Regions from separate parts of the Nocardiopsis mangrovi genome, predicted to be linked through region 2. Evidence: predicted binding sites of a transcription regulator. Region 2 holds the regulator's gene; the other holds the start of a gene.
What was found. Region 2 encodes HspR, which represses chaperone genes until heat shock. Its sites were predicted from a motif close to ANTTGAGTCNNNNNGACTCAANT; they were not measured.
Positions count from the first base shown of each region.

Region 1: the regulator HspR is predicted to act here: its motif matches at 3,385-3,407, upstream of lon (endopeptidase La).

Region 1 is NZ_JBHSFQ010000001.1:113,101-119,702, reverse strand. Features, by position in the region: gene ACFO4E_RS00555 (carbohydrate ABC transporter permease) at 1-872, opposite strand, end outside; gene ACFO4E_RS00550 (carbohydrate ABC transporter permease) at 869-1,840, opposite strand; gene ACFO4E_RS00545 (ABC transporter substrate-binding protein) at 1,840-3,183, opposite strand; gene lon (endopeptidase La) at 3,419-5,830, shown strand; gene ACFO4E_RS00535 (hypothetical protein) at 5,954-6,223, shown strand; gene ACFO4E_RS00530 (hypothetical protein) at 6,225-6,551, shown strand; gene ACFO4E_RS00525 (Gfo/Idh/MocA family oxidoreductase) at 6,565-6,602, shown strand, end outside.
Region 2 is NZ_JBHSFQ010000057.1:5,509-12,110, forward strand. Features, by position in the region: gene ACFO4E_RS29445 ((Fe-S)-binding protein) at 1-17, opposite strand, end outside; gene dnaK (molecular chaperone DnaK) at 486-2,339, shown strand; gene grpE (nucleotide exchange factor GrpE) at 2,376-3,059, shown strand; gene dnaJ (molecular chaperone DnaJ) at 3,173-4,342, shown strand; gene ACFO4E_RS29465 (heat shock protein transcriptional repressor HspR) at 4,348-4,770, shown strand; gene clpB (ATP-dependent chaperone ClpB) at 4,961-6,602, shown strand, end outside.

The DNA of each region.
Region 1 (6,602 bases), on a different contig from region 2:
AGGCAGAAGAACACGATCAGCGGGACGACGATCGAGACGAACGCACCCGCGGTCAGCCGGTGCCAGTCCTCGCCCGTCGGCCCCGCCATCTCGGCGAGCCGGACCGTGAGCGGGGCGACGTCGATGCCGCCCCCGGCGAAGATCAGCGCCACCAGCAGGTCGTTCCAGACCCACAGGAACTGGAAGATCGCCAGCGACACCAGGGCCGGGACCGACAGCGGCAGCACGATCCTGCGGAAGATCACCCCGTGCCCCGCGCCGTCGACGCGGGCGGCCTCGATCAGCCCGTGCGGCAGCCGGGAGATGAAGTTGTGCAGCAGGAAGATGCCGAGGGGCAGGCCGAAGACCGTGTGCGCCACCCACACCGTGGTGAACTGGAACGCCCCCAGCAGCTCCCAGGCGGGCATGACCTGGACCCCGCCGATGGCCAGGCCCTCGGAGAAGAGCCCCAGCAGCGGGACCAGCGACATCTGCAGCGGCACGATCTGGAGCGAGAAGATCCCGATGAAGATCCAGTCGCGGCCGGGGAACCGCATCCACGACAGGCAGTAGGCGGCCAGCGCCGCCAGGGCGACGTCGAACACCACGGTCGGCAGCGTGATCACGAACGAGTTGACGAAGTACCCGGCCAGCCGTCCGGAGGCCGGCCCGCCGAACAGCACCTCGGTGTAGTTGTCCAGGGTCAGCCGGGGCGCGGAGAAGAACGTCCACCAGCCCGTGGTGCGGATCTGCTCCTCGGGCCGCAGCGACGACACCAGCATGCCGGCGGTGGGCACGGTCCACACCACGGCGATCACCAGCGCCGCGATGCTGCCGCCGCGTCCCGACAGGCGGCGCCGGACCCGGCCCGCGGAGGTCTCGGTGGCGGTCATCGCGCCTCCCTGCGGTTGCGAATCTGGATGAAGACCAACGGGGTGACCAGGGCGAACAGGAACACGGCCAGCGCCGATCCGTGGCCCAGCTCGCCGTAGCGGAACGCCTGGGCGTACATCTCGTTGGCGATCACCGACGTGCCGAACTGGCCGCCGGTCATGGTGCGCACGATGTCGAAGACCTTCAGCGTCGCCACCGAGATCGTGATCAGCACGACCGCCACGGTCGGCCAGATGACGGGCAGCGTGACCCGCCAGAACATCTGCCAGGCGGTCACCCCGTCGATCCGGGCCGCCTCCACGACCTCCGCCGGGACGGCCTTGATCGCCGCCGACTGCACGACCATCGCGAAGCCCGCCTGGATCCACACCAGGACCACGATGAGCAGAAGGGTGTTGGCCGGTTCGTCGAGCAGCCACTGCCGCGGCCCGCCCCCGGCCCAGACCACGAGCTGGTTGAGCAGGCCGATCTGCTCGCTGTCGGCGGGGCGGTAGGCGTAGACGAACCGCCAGATGATTCCGGCGCCGACGAAGGAGATCGCCATGGGCATGAACAGCAGCGACTTGGCGACCGCCTCGTAGCGCGACCGGTCCACCAGCACGGCGTAGACGAGCCCGATCGCCGTGGCCAGCGCGGGGGCGAACAGCACCCACAGCAGCGTGTTGCGGAGTACGAGCAGGGTCTCGGGCTGGGTGAACATCCAGGCGTAGTTGTCCAGTCCCACCCACGCCTCCCCGGCACGGTCGCGGAAGGACAGCAGCGCGGTGCGCACCGCCGGATAGACCAGCCCGGTCGCCAGCAGCACCAGGGCCGGGCCGCCGAAGCAGGCCGCCTGCCACCAGTCGTGCCGGCTCCGCGGGCCGCGGTCGACGATGAGCAGCAGCAGCCCGATCACCGCGAGGAAGACCGCGACGGCGATGACCAGGTAGAGGAGTTTGGGCAGCGCGGCCTGCACGTCGACGCCCATCAGACCGGCCACGAGTTCTCGACGTAGGCGGCGACGTCACCGGTGTCGTCGCCGTTGACCCAGTCGGTCATCCCGCGCCAGAAAGTGCCCGAGCCGACGGCGGCCGGCATGTTGTCGCTGCCGTCCCACCGGAAGACGGTGTCGGGGTTGCGCAGGAGTTCGGCGGCGAAGCGGTCGTTGGCGTTGAGCAGGGCGTCCAGGTCGCTGTCGACGTGTGCGGAGAACCAGGCGCCGGCCCGGGCGCGGCGGTCGGCGTAGTCGACGGTGGCCAGGTACTCCTGGAAGGCGACCACCTCGGGGCGGTCGGCGAAGCCCGCGGCGAACTCGCCGCCGCCGAGCACGGGCCGGCCGACGTCGGGGTTCATCTCGGGCAGGTCGAACGTGAAGACGTCGCCCTCGGGGGAGATGTCGGTCCCCTCGGGAAAGTTCGAGGCGTAGAACGAGCCGATCATGTACATGCCGCACCCGCCGTCGAGGAGGGGCAGCCCGGCGTCCTGCTGGGAGGTGGTGAGGATGGACTGCACCTCGCCCACGTAGTCGGGGTTGCGCAGGATCTCGCCGACCCGGTCGAGGGACCCGGTGATCCTCGGGTCGTCGAACGGGATCTCGTGCGCCACCCACTGGTCGTAGACCTCGGGCCCGTACTGGCGCAGGACCGCGGCCTCCAGCCAGTCGGTCACCGGCCAGCCGGTGGCCTCGCCGGATTCGATGCCGGCGCACCAGGGGGTGACGCCGTCGCCGGCCATCCGGTCGCTCAGGGCGATCATGTCGTCCCAGGTCTCCGGGATCTCATAGCCGTTGTCGGCGAAGAACCGCGGCGAGTACCAGACGATCGACTTCACGTTGGCGCCGAGCGGGGTCCCGTACAGCTCCCCGCCGTGCTCCACATAGTCCAGCCAGTCCTCGGTCCAGCCCTCCTCGGCCCGCTGGGCGGCCCCCGGGGGCAGGGGGAGCGCGTCGCCGGATTCGACGAAGCGGGCCAGGAGGCCGGGCTGGGGGAAGAAGGCGACATCGGGGGCGTTGCCGCCGGCGATCTTGACCTGGATCTGCGCCTCGAACTCCCCGGTGCCCTCGTAGGAGATGTGGATCCCGGTGCAGCGGGCGAAGTCGTCCCATGCGGCCTGCATGGCCTCGCCCACCTCGTCGCGGAGCGAGGCGTAGACCTCGACCCGGCCGCCCCCGGTGTCCTGCCATTGGCGGAACGGCGCGCAGGCGGGGGAATCGGGGTCGGCCACCTGCCCTCCGCCGCCTTGCAGGTAGGCGCAGCCGGAGGTGAGCAGGGCGAGGGACAGGCAGGCGGCGAGGGGCGAGGAGAGGCGGGGTGGTGGCATGGACAGGGGCATACGCGCACCTCCAGCGGTGACCGGTACTGGTATAGACCGGTGATTTCACCGATGGAAGTTCCTTTGTCGCTCAGTGTCCACGGTTCGCCGGGATTCCCCCCGTAACGGTTGCGTCACGGTCTCCGTTCTCGGTGCCCGGACGGGAACTCCGGCGATCGCTGACGGCGAACGGGGAACGCGGAACAAACGGGGACTCTTCTTTATTGAGTGTTAGTGACTCAACAAGGAGGGTCCGATGACCGAAGAGCAGTCCACTGTGACGCTGCCCGTGCTGCCCCTCGACGACGACGTCGTGCTCCCCGGCATGGTCGTGCCGGTGGACATCTCCGATTCCGAGGTCCGCGCCGCCATCGACGCGGCGCAGGCGAGCGGCCCCGGCGCCCGAGTCCCCGGTGTCCGCTCCACCACCAAGCCCCGCGTGCTGATCGTCCCGCGCATCGACGGGACCTACGCCCCCTTCGGCACCGTTGCCGTCATCGAGCAGGTCGGGCGCACCCCCGAGGGCGAGCCCGCCGCGGTGGTCCGCGGCGCCGCCCGCGCCCGCGTCGGCAGCGGGACCACCGGCCCCGGTGCGGCCCTGTGGGTCTCGGCCGAGACCCACACCGACGAGGCCCCCGAAGGCGGATACCCGGGCAAGGTCCTCGAACAGGCACGCGAGTACAAGGGCCTGCTCACCACCTACCTCCAGAAGCGCAACGCCTGGCAGGTCCTCGACGGTGTGCAGCAGCTCGACGACCCGGGGCGGCTGGCCGACCGCGGCGGCTACTCGCCGTTCCTCAAGACCGCCCAGAAGCTCCAGCTCCTGGAGACCTACGACGTCACCGAACGGCTCCGGCTCCTGACCGAGTGGACCCGCGACTACCTCGCCGAGCTCGACGTCGCCGAGACCATCGACCAGGACGTGCAGGAAGGCGTCGAGAAGCAGCAGCGGGAGTTCCTGCTCCGCCGCCAGATGGACGCGATCCGCAAGGAGCTCAACGAGCTCGACGGCAAGCCGGGCAGCGAGGAGGACGACTACCGCGAACGCGTGGAGCTGGCCGAGCTGCCCGACCACGTCCGCAAGGCCGCCCTGGCCGAGGTCGACAAGCTGGAGCGCGCCGGCGACTCCTCGCCGGAGTCCGGCTGGATCCGCACCTGGCTCGACACCGTGCTGGACATGCCGTGGAACGAGCGCACCGAGGACGCCTACGGCATCGCCGAGGCGCGCGGCGTGCTCGACGCCGACCACGCCGGGCTCGACGACGTCAAGGAGCGCATCGTCGAATACCTGGCGGTGCGCAAGCGCCGCGAGGAGCGCGGGCTCGGCGTCGTCGGCGGCCGGCGCAGCGGAGCGGTGCTGGCCCTGGTCGGCCCGCCCGGTGTCGGCAAGACCTCGCTGGGGGAGTCCGTCGCGCGCGCCATGGGCCGCAAGTTCACCCGGGTGGCCCTGGGCGGCGTCCGGGACGAGGCCGAGATCCGCGGCCACCGGCGCACCTACGTGGGCGCGCTGCCGGGCCGCATCGTCCGCGCGATCAAGGAGTCCGGGTCGATGAACCCGGTCGTGCTGCTCGACGAGATCGACAAGGTCGGCAGCGACTTCCGCGGCGACCCCACGGCGGCCCTGCTGGAGGTTCTCGACCCGGCGCAGAACCACACCTTCAGGGACCACTACCTGGAGGTCGACCTCGACCTGTCCGACGTGGTCTTCCTGGCCACCGCCAACGCCCTGGAGTCCATTCCCGGCCCGCTGCTGGACCGGATGGAGCTCGTGCTCCTGGACGGCTACACCGAGGACGAGAAGGTCGTCATCGCCCGCGACCACCTGCTCCCGCGCCAGCTGGAGCGGGCCGGGCTCGACTCCGGCGAGGCCGGATTCGGCGACGACGCGCTGCGCAGCATCGCCGCCGAGTACACCCGCGAGGCGGGGGTGCGCGGCCTGGAGCGGACCATCGCCCGGGTGCTGCGCAAGATCGCCGCGGGCGTGGCCCTCGGCGACCGGGAGCTGCCGGTGACGGTGGGCGCGGGCGACCTGTCCGACTACATCGGCCGGCCCAAGCACACCCCGGAGTCCGCCGACCGCACGGCGGTGCCCGGCGTGGCCACCGGCCTGGCGGTCACGGGGGCGGGCGGCGACGTGCTGTTCGTCGAGGCGTCCCTGGCCGACGCGGAGTCCGGCGCCGGCGGGCTGACCCTCACCGGCCAGCTCGGCGACGTCATGAAGGAGTCCGCGCAGATCGCGCTCTCCTACCTGCGCTCGCGCGGGGCGGAGCTGGAGCTGCCGGTGGCCGACCTCAAGGACCGCGGCGTGCACATCCACGTCCCGGCCGGCGCGACCCCGAAGGACGGCCCCAGCGCCGGTGTCACCATGACGACGGCCCTGGCGTCCCTGCTGTCGGGCCGCACGGCACGCGCCGACGTGGCGATGACCGGAGAGGTCTCCCTCACCGGCCGCGTCCTGCCGATCGGCGGGGTCAAGCAGAAGCTCCTCGCGGCCCACCGGGCGGGGATCACCACGGTCCTCATCCCGTCCCGCAACGAGCCCGACCTCGACGACGTCCCCGAGGACGTGCTGGAACAGCTGACCGTCCACCCGGTCAGCGACGTCCGCGAGGTCTTGGAGCTGGCCCTGGAACCGGCGCACACGGCCGAGACCGCAGCGGCGGCCTGACGCCGGGCGCCGACACGAAAGGGGGCCGCCGACCTGGAGGGGTCGGCGGCCCCCTTGATCTTGATGCTCCGCGAGTTCTCGTTTCAGAGGGTATTGCAATGCAAAAGGCATTACGTTTACTCTGTGTTTGGCGAGATCATGTGGACTGAGCAGGCAGAGGCGCACATCGCCCGCCATTGCGTCACACCGGACGAGGTCGAGACCGTCCTCGGCGATCGGAAGAACCGCCGCAGACCTGGGCGCGGCGTCAGCTATGTCTTCGGACGCACAGACGCGGGGCGGTGCATCATGGTGGTGGCGGCGGAGAGCATGGACGGCCGGACCTACATCGCGACCGCGCGCGACATGAGCGCCGCGGAGTTGCGCTGGTTCCGAAAGGTGGAGGGGAACTGAGATGGACCCGAAGCGGCTGGAAGAGATCGCGGCGTGGGCCGATGAGCATGACTTCTCCGAGGAGATCGCGGAATCCGTCCCGAACGACGGTGCCGTGGAGAACCCGATGGTCACCACTTCGCTGCGGGTGCCGCGCAACGTCATGCGGGGGCTCCGCAGCGCTGCCGAGGAGCGGGGGGTGAAGGTCACCGTACTGATGCGGGAATGGCTGGAGGAGCGCCTCGGTGCCGAGGCGGCACGCGAGGAGGTGTTCGTCTCCGCCGCGGACGTGCGGCGCCTCATCGCGGCCAAAGGGCATTCGGCCGACGAGCTGAGGGCGGGCGTCTGACTAGAGTTGCCCCATGACCACTGGGGATGAGGCCGGGCCGGAACTGCATGT
Region 2 (6,602 bases):
AGAACGATGTAGAGCATCGCCCGCGGCCTCCCATCCTGCTGTCGTTCTCCGATGCGCCACACATCGGAGTCCCCCCGATGTTACTAGCGGGTAATACCCGGCGGGCAACCTCCCCGGAGCGCGGACGCGGGGGCGGAGATCCGCGGGGTGGCTCCAGCGTAGTGAGGCGGGCCGCGAGCGCGGACGCGCCCCGCCCCGCGCCGCGCCGCACGAGGCCCGGGCCGGAGCGGGCGCCGGCCCCTCGGCAACGACCCCCGCACACCCCGGGCACCCCCGATACGCGGATCCAGGTATGCCCTGAGATCCCCCCGAACCGGCCGCCCGCGCGCGAAAACCCGCCGCGTACGGGAACAACGGCCGGGACGCCCTCCGTTGAACGACCGTGTGAGATGTGTTGAGTCGAACCGACTCAAGTCATTTGACAGAAGGCAGCCGACGAAGCAAACTTACGCCGGTAAGACTCAACTTTGACGGAGGACGTAGTCATGGCACGTGCGGTCGGTATCGACCTGGGGACGACCAACTCGGTCGTCTCGGTCCTGGAGGGCGGCGAGCCCACGGTCATCGCCAACGCCGAAGGCGCCCGGACCACCCCGTCCGTCGTCGCCTTCGCCAAGAACGGCGAGGTGCTCGTCGGGGAGGTCGCCAAGCGCCAGGCGGTCACCAACGTCGACCGGACCATCCGGTCGGTCAAGCGCCACATCGGCACCGACTGGAAGACCGAGATCGACGGCAAGAGCTTCACGCCGCAGCAGATCAGCGCGTTCGTGCTGCAGAAGCTCAAGCGCGACGCCGAGGCCTACCTCGGCGAAGAGGTCACCGACGCCGTCATCACCGTCCCGGCCTACTTCAGCGACTCCCAGCGCCAGGCCACCAAGGAGGCCGGCACGATCGCGGGCCTCAACGTCCTGCGCATCATCAACGAGCCCACCTCCGCCGCCCTGGCCTACCACCTGGAGAAGGAGGACGAAGCCACCATCCTGGTCTACGACCTCGGCGGCGGCACCTTCGACGTCTCCCTCCTCGAAGTCGGCGACGGCGTCGTCGAGGTGAAGGCCACCAACGGCGACAACCACCTGGGCGGCGACGACTGGGACCAGGCGGTCGTCGACTGGCTGGTCGAGCGCTTCAAGAACAACAACGGCGTCGACCTGTCCAAGGACAAGATGGCGCTCCAGCGGCTGCGCGAAGCCGCTGAGAAGGCGAAGATCGAGCTGTCGAGCTCCAGCGAGTCCGCCATCAACCTGCCCTACATCACGGCCTCGGCCGAGGGCCCGCTGCACCTGGACGAGAAGCTCACCCGCGCGGAGTTCCAGCGGCTGACCGCCGACCTCCTGGAGCGCACCAAGCAGCCGTTCCACCAGGTGATCAAGGACGCCGGGTTCGGTGTCGACAAGATCGACCACGTCGTGATGGTCGGCGGCTCGACCCGGATGCCCGCGGTCGTGGAGCTCGTCAAGGAGCTGACCGGCGGCAAGGACCCCAACAAGGGCGTCAACCCCGACGAGGTCGTCGCCATCGGCGCCGCCCTCCAGGCCGGCGTGCTCAAGGGCGAGGTCAAGGACGTCCTGCTGCTCGACGTCACCCCGCTGTCGCTGGGCATCGAGACCAAGGGCGGCGTGTTCACCAAGCTCATCGAGAAGAACACGACCATCCCGACCAAGCGGTCGGAGATCTTCACCACGGCCGACGACAACCAGCCGTCCGTGCAGATCCAGGTCTACCAGGGTGAGCGCGAGATCGCCCAGTACAACAAGAAGCTGGGCGTCTTCGACCTCACCGGGCTGCCCCCGGCGCCGCGCGGCGTCCCGCAGATCGAGGTCGCCTTCGACATCGACGCCAACGGCATCGTGAACGTCACCGCCAAGGACCTCGGCACCGGCAAGGAGCAGTCGGTCACGATCTCCGGCGGGTCGGCCATGAGCAAGGACGACATCGACCGCATGGTCCGCGACGCCGAGCAGTACGCCGAGGAGGACCGCAAGCGCCGCGAGGACGCCGAGGTCCGCAACAACGCCGAGTCCCTCGTTTACCAGACCGAGAAGGTCATCAAGGACAACGAGGACAAGATCCCGGCCGAGGTCCGCACCGAGACCGAGACCGCGGTGGCCGACCTCAAGAAGGCGCTCGAAGGCTCCGACATCGAGGCCATCCGCACCGCCAGCGAGCAGGTCGCCCTGGCCAGCCAGAAGATCGGCTCCGCCATCTACGGGCAGGGCCAGCAGCAGTCCGGCGCCGAAGGCGACGCCGGGACCGGCGCGCAGGCCGCCGACGACGACGTCGTCGACGCCGAGATCGTCGACGAGGACAAGGACACCAAGAAGGACGGCAGCGCCTGAAGCGCCTAGGACGCGGAACGCAAGGAGGCACAGCCAATGGCGCTGCCCGATAACGAGAACGAGGGCCGTCACGAAGGGCCGGTGATCCGCGACAAGCGGCGCATCGACCCTGAAACCGGCGAACTCCGCACACCGGCGGAGAGCGCCGCTCCCGCACCCGGCGAGCCCGAATCCGGGGAGCCCGGCGCGGGGGCGGGCACCGCCGACCCGGCGGAGCTCGCCGAGGCGCGCGAGCAGATCGGCGACCTCACCAACGACCTCAAGCGGGTGCAGGCGGAGTACGCCAACTACCGCAAGCGGGTCGACCGCGACCGGCTCGTCGTCCGCGAGCAGGCGCTCGCCCAGGTCCTGGGCGAACTCCTGCCGATCCTGGACGACATCGGCCGGGCGCGTGAGCACGACGAGCTGAGCGGCGGCTTCAAGTCGGTCGGCGAGTCCCTGGAGTCGCTGGTCACCAAGCTGGGGCTGAAGAAGTACGCGGAGAAGGGCGACGAGTTCGACCCGAACGTGCACGAGGCCCTGACCCTGGTGCAGTCCGCCGATGTCACCGTCCCCACGGTGATCGAGGTCTTCCAGCCCGGGTACCTCATCGGTGAGCGGGTGCTGCGGCCGGCCCGCGTCGTCGTGGCCGAGGGGTCCGGCGACACCGCCGACCCCGACGCCGGGACCCCCGCGGAGCCCGGTCCCGGTGCCGACGCCGGGACCGGCGACGACACCTAGCACGATGCCCGCCCCGGGCGCCCTGCGGCGCCCGGGGCGGGCGCCGACCGGCGGGGCCGCGGGCCCCCGCCGCTGTTCGAGTCCGAGCGTTGAGCGGGAGAAGGCACACGTCGATGAGCACCAAGGACTACCTGGAGAAGGACTACTACAAGGTCCTCGGAGTCTCAAAGACGGCCACGAAGGACGAGATCAAGCAGGCGTACCGCAAGCTCGCCCGTGCGCACCACCCCGACGCCAACGCCGCCGACCCCAAGGCCGAGGACCGGTTCAAGGAGATCTCCGAGGCCTACAACGTCCTGTCCGATGAGAAGCGGCGCAAGGAGTACGACGACGCCCGCTCGCTGTTCGGCGGGTCCTACCGGCCCAACGGCGGGACCGGACCGGGCGGGTTCGACCTCGGCGACCTCTTCGGCGGGGCGGGCGGCACCGGCGGGGGTGGCGGCGGTGGCGGTGGCGGCGAACGCCTCAGCGACCTGTTCGGCGGGCTCTTCGGCGGTCGCGGGCGCGGCGCCACCCAGTCCCGGCGCGGCGCCGATGTCGAGACCGAGACCCGGCTGACCTTCGACGAGGCGGCCGGCGGCGTCACCCGCTCCTTCCAGCTGACCAGCGAAGCCGCCTGCCCCACCTGCAAGGGCACCGGGGCGCGGGCCGGGACCGCTCCGCGGATGTGCCCCAAGTGCTCCGGCACCGGGCACGAGAACAAGAACCTGGGCGGCTTCTCCCTGTCCGAGCCGTGCAGCGAGTGCAAGGGGCGCGGGCTCGTCGTCGACGACCCCTGCCCCACCTGTAGCGGTAGCGGCCGGGGCAAGAGCACCCGTACGATTTCGGCCCGCATCCCCGCCGGTGTCTCCGACGGCCAGCGCATCCGCCTCAAGGGCAAGGGCGCACCGGGCGAGAACGGCGGTCCGGCCGGCGACCTCTATGTGGTGGTACACGTGCAGCCGCACCCCGTGTTCGGCAAGACCGGCGACAACCTGACCATCACCGTTCCGGTGAGCTTCCCCGAGGCCGTCCTCGGCGCCGATGTCCGCGTCCCGACCCTCGGCGGCCTCCCCGTCACGGTGAAGATCCCCCCGGGTACCCCCAGCGGGCGCACCTTCCGCGTCCGCGGCAAGGGCTCCACCCGCCGTGACGGCACGACGGGGGACATGCTCGTCACGGTCGAGGTGGCCGTGCCGCAGGAGCTGAGCGGCGAAGCCCGCGAGGCACTGGAGAAGTTCCGCGCCGCAACCGCCGACCAGGACCCGCGCAGAGGACTCGAGGCACGGGCGAAGGGGATGTGAGGGCCATGAACGAACCGTCGTTCGGCGATGACGTACCGGTCTACGTGATCTCGGTCGCCGCCGAACTCTCCGGTCTGCACCCGCAGACCCTGCGCCAGTACGACCGGCTGGGCCTGGTCTCACCGGGCCGGGCCTCCGGCCGGGGGCGCCGCTACTCGATGCGCGACATCCACATGCTGCGCGTCGTGCAGCAGCTGTCGCAGCAGGAGGGCGTCAACCTCGCCGGGATCAAGCGGATCCTGGAGCTCCAGCGCGAGGTGGCCGAGCTGCGCGACCACATCTTCCACCTGCACAACGAACTCGACGCGGCGCGCAGCGCCGTGGCGCGGCGCGCGTCGTCCCAGACCCAGGGCGGCGAACTGATCCCGGTGCGGCGCACCCGCGTGACGATCTTCAACACCCAGCCACCGCCCGAACAGGAGCGGTGAGCGGAAGACCCGCCGCCGTACCGGCGGACCGGGTCGATCCGGGGGCGCCGCCTGGACGAGGGGAGGCGGCGCCTTGACGGCGCCCGCAGGCTGAGCGGGCGACACCGGGCGAGCCCGGGGCTGCGCCGTTCGGCGCGCCCGCGGGCCGAGCGGGGAACACCTAGCGGAAGGGGCAGAGGGGCGGCGACGCATGAACTACAAACTCACCACCAAGAGCCAGGAGGCGGTCTCGGCGGCGGTCCGGCGGGCGACCACGGACGGCGGACCCCAGGTCGAGCCGCTGCACCTGCTGGCCGCCCTCCTCGGCCAGGGCGAAGGCATCATCCGCCCGCTGCTCAAGGAGGTCGGCGCGTCCCCTGACGAGCTGGCCGCGAAGGTCGAGCAGGCCGTCGCCGGCCTGCCCAAGGCCGCGGGCAGCACGGTGAGCGCCCCGCAGAGCTCCCGGCAGCTCATCGTCTCGCTGAACACCGCGGCCCAGCGCGCCCAGCAGATGGAGGACGAGTACGTCTCCACCGAGCACCTGCTCGTGGGGCTGGCCGCCGACGGCGGCGAGGCGAGCCGGCTGCTCCGCGACGCCGGCGCCACCCCCGAGGCCCTCCTCGAGGCGTTCGAGCGCGTGCGCGGCCCGGGCCGGGTCACCTCCGCCAACCCCGAGGAGACCTACCGGGCGCTGGAGAAGTACGGCGTGGACCTCACCGGCCAGGCGCGCGCGGGCTCGCTCGACCCGGTGATCGGCCGCGACTCCGAGATCCGCCGCGTCGTGCAGGTACTGTCGCGGCGCACCAAGAACAACCCGGTGCTGATCGGCGAACCGGGGGTCGGCAAGACCGCGGTCGTCGAAGGGCTGGCGCAGCGCATCGTGGCGGGCGACGTCCCCGAATCGCTGCGCGACAAGAGGCTCATCTCGCTGGACCTGTCGGCGATGGTGGCCGGCGCGAAGTACCGGGGCGAGTTCGAGGAGCGCCTGAAGGCCGTGCTCAACGAGATCAAGGAGAGCGACGGCCAGATCATCACCTTCATCGACGAGCTGCACACCATGGTGGGCGCGGGCGCCGCCGAGGGCGCCATGGACGCGGGCAACATGCTCAAGCCCATGCTGGCCCGCGGTGAGCTGCGCATGGTCGGCGCCACCACGCTCGACGAGTACCGGCAGCGCATCGAGAAGGACCCGGCGCTGGAGCGCCGGTTCCAGCAGATCCTGGTGGGCGAGCCGTCGGCCGCCGACACCATCGCGATCCTGCGCGGGCTGAAGGGCCGCTACGAGGCGCACCACAAGGTGCAGATCGCCGACTCCGCCCTAGTGGCCGCGGCGACCCTCTCCGACCGCTACATCACCGCGCGGTTCCTGCCCGACAAGGCCATCGACCTCATCGACGAGGCCGCGTCGCGGCTGCGCATGGAGATCGACTCCCGGCCGGTGGAGATCGACGAGCTCCAGCGCACCGTCGACCGCCTGAAGATGGAGGAGATGGCGCTCGACAAGGAGTCCGACTCCGCCTCCGTGCAGCGCCTGGAGCGGCTGCGCGCCGACCTCGCCGACCACCAGGAGGAGCTGAACGGCCTGGTGGCCCGCTGGGAGCAGGAGAAGGCCGGGCTGAACCGGGTCGGCGAGCTGAAGGAACGCCTCGACGACCTGCGCACCCAGGCCGACCGCGCGCAGCGCGACGGCGACTTCACCGAGGCGTCCCGGCTGATGTACGGGGAGATCCCGGAGCTGGAGAAGTACCTGGAGGAGGCATCGACCGCCGAGGAGGAGCCCGGCGGCGAGGAGCCCACCATGGTCAAGGACGAGGTCGGCGCCGACGACGTCGCCGATGTGGTGTCGTCCTGGA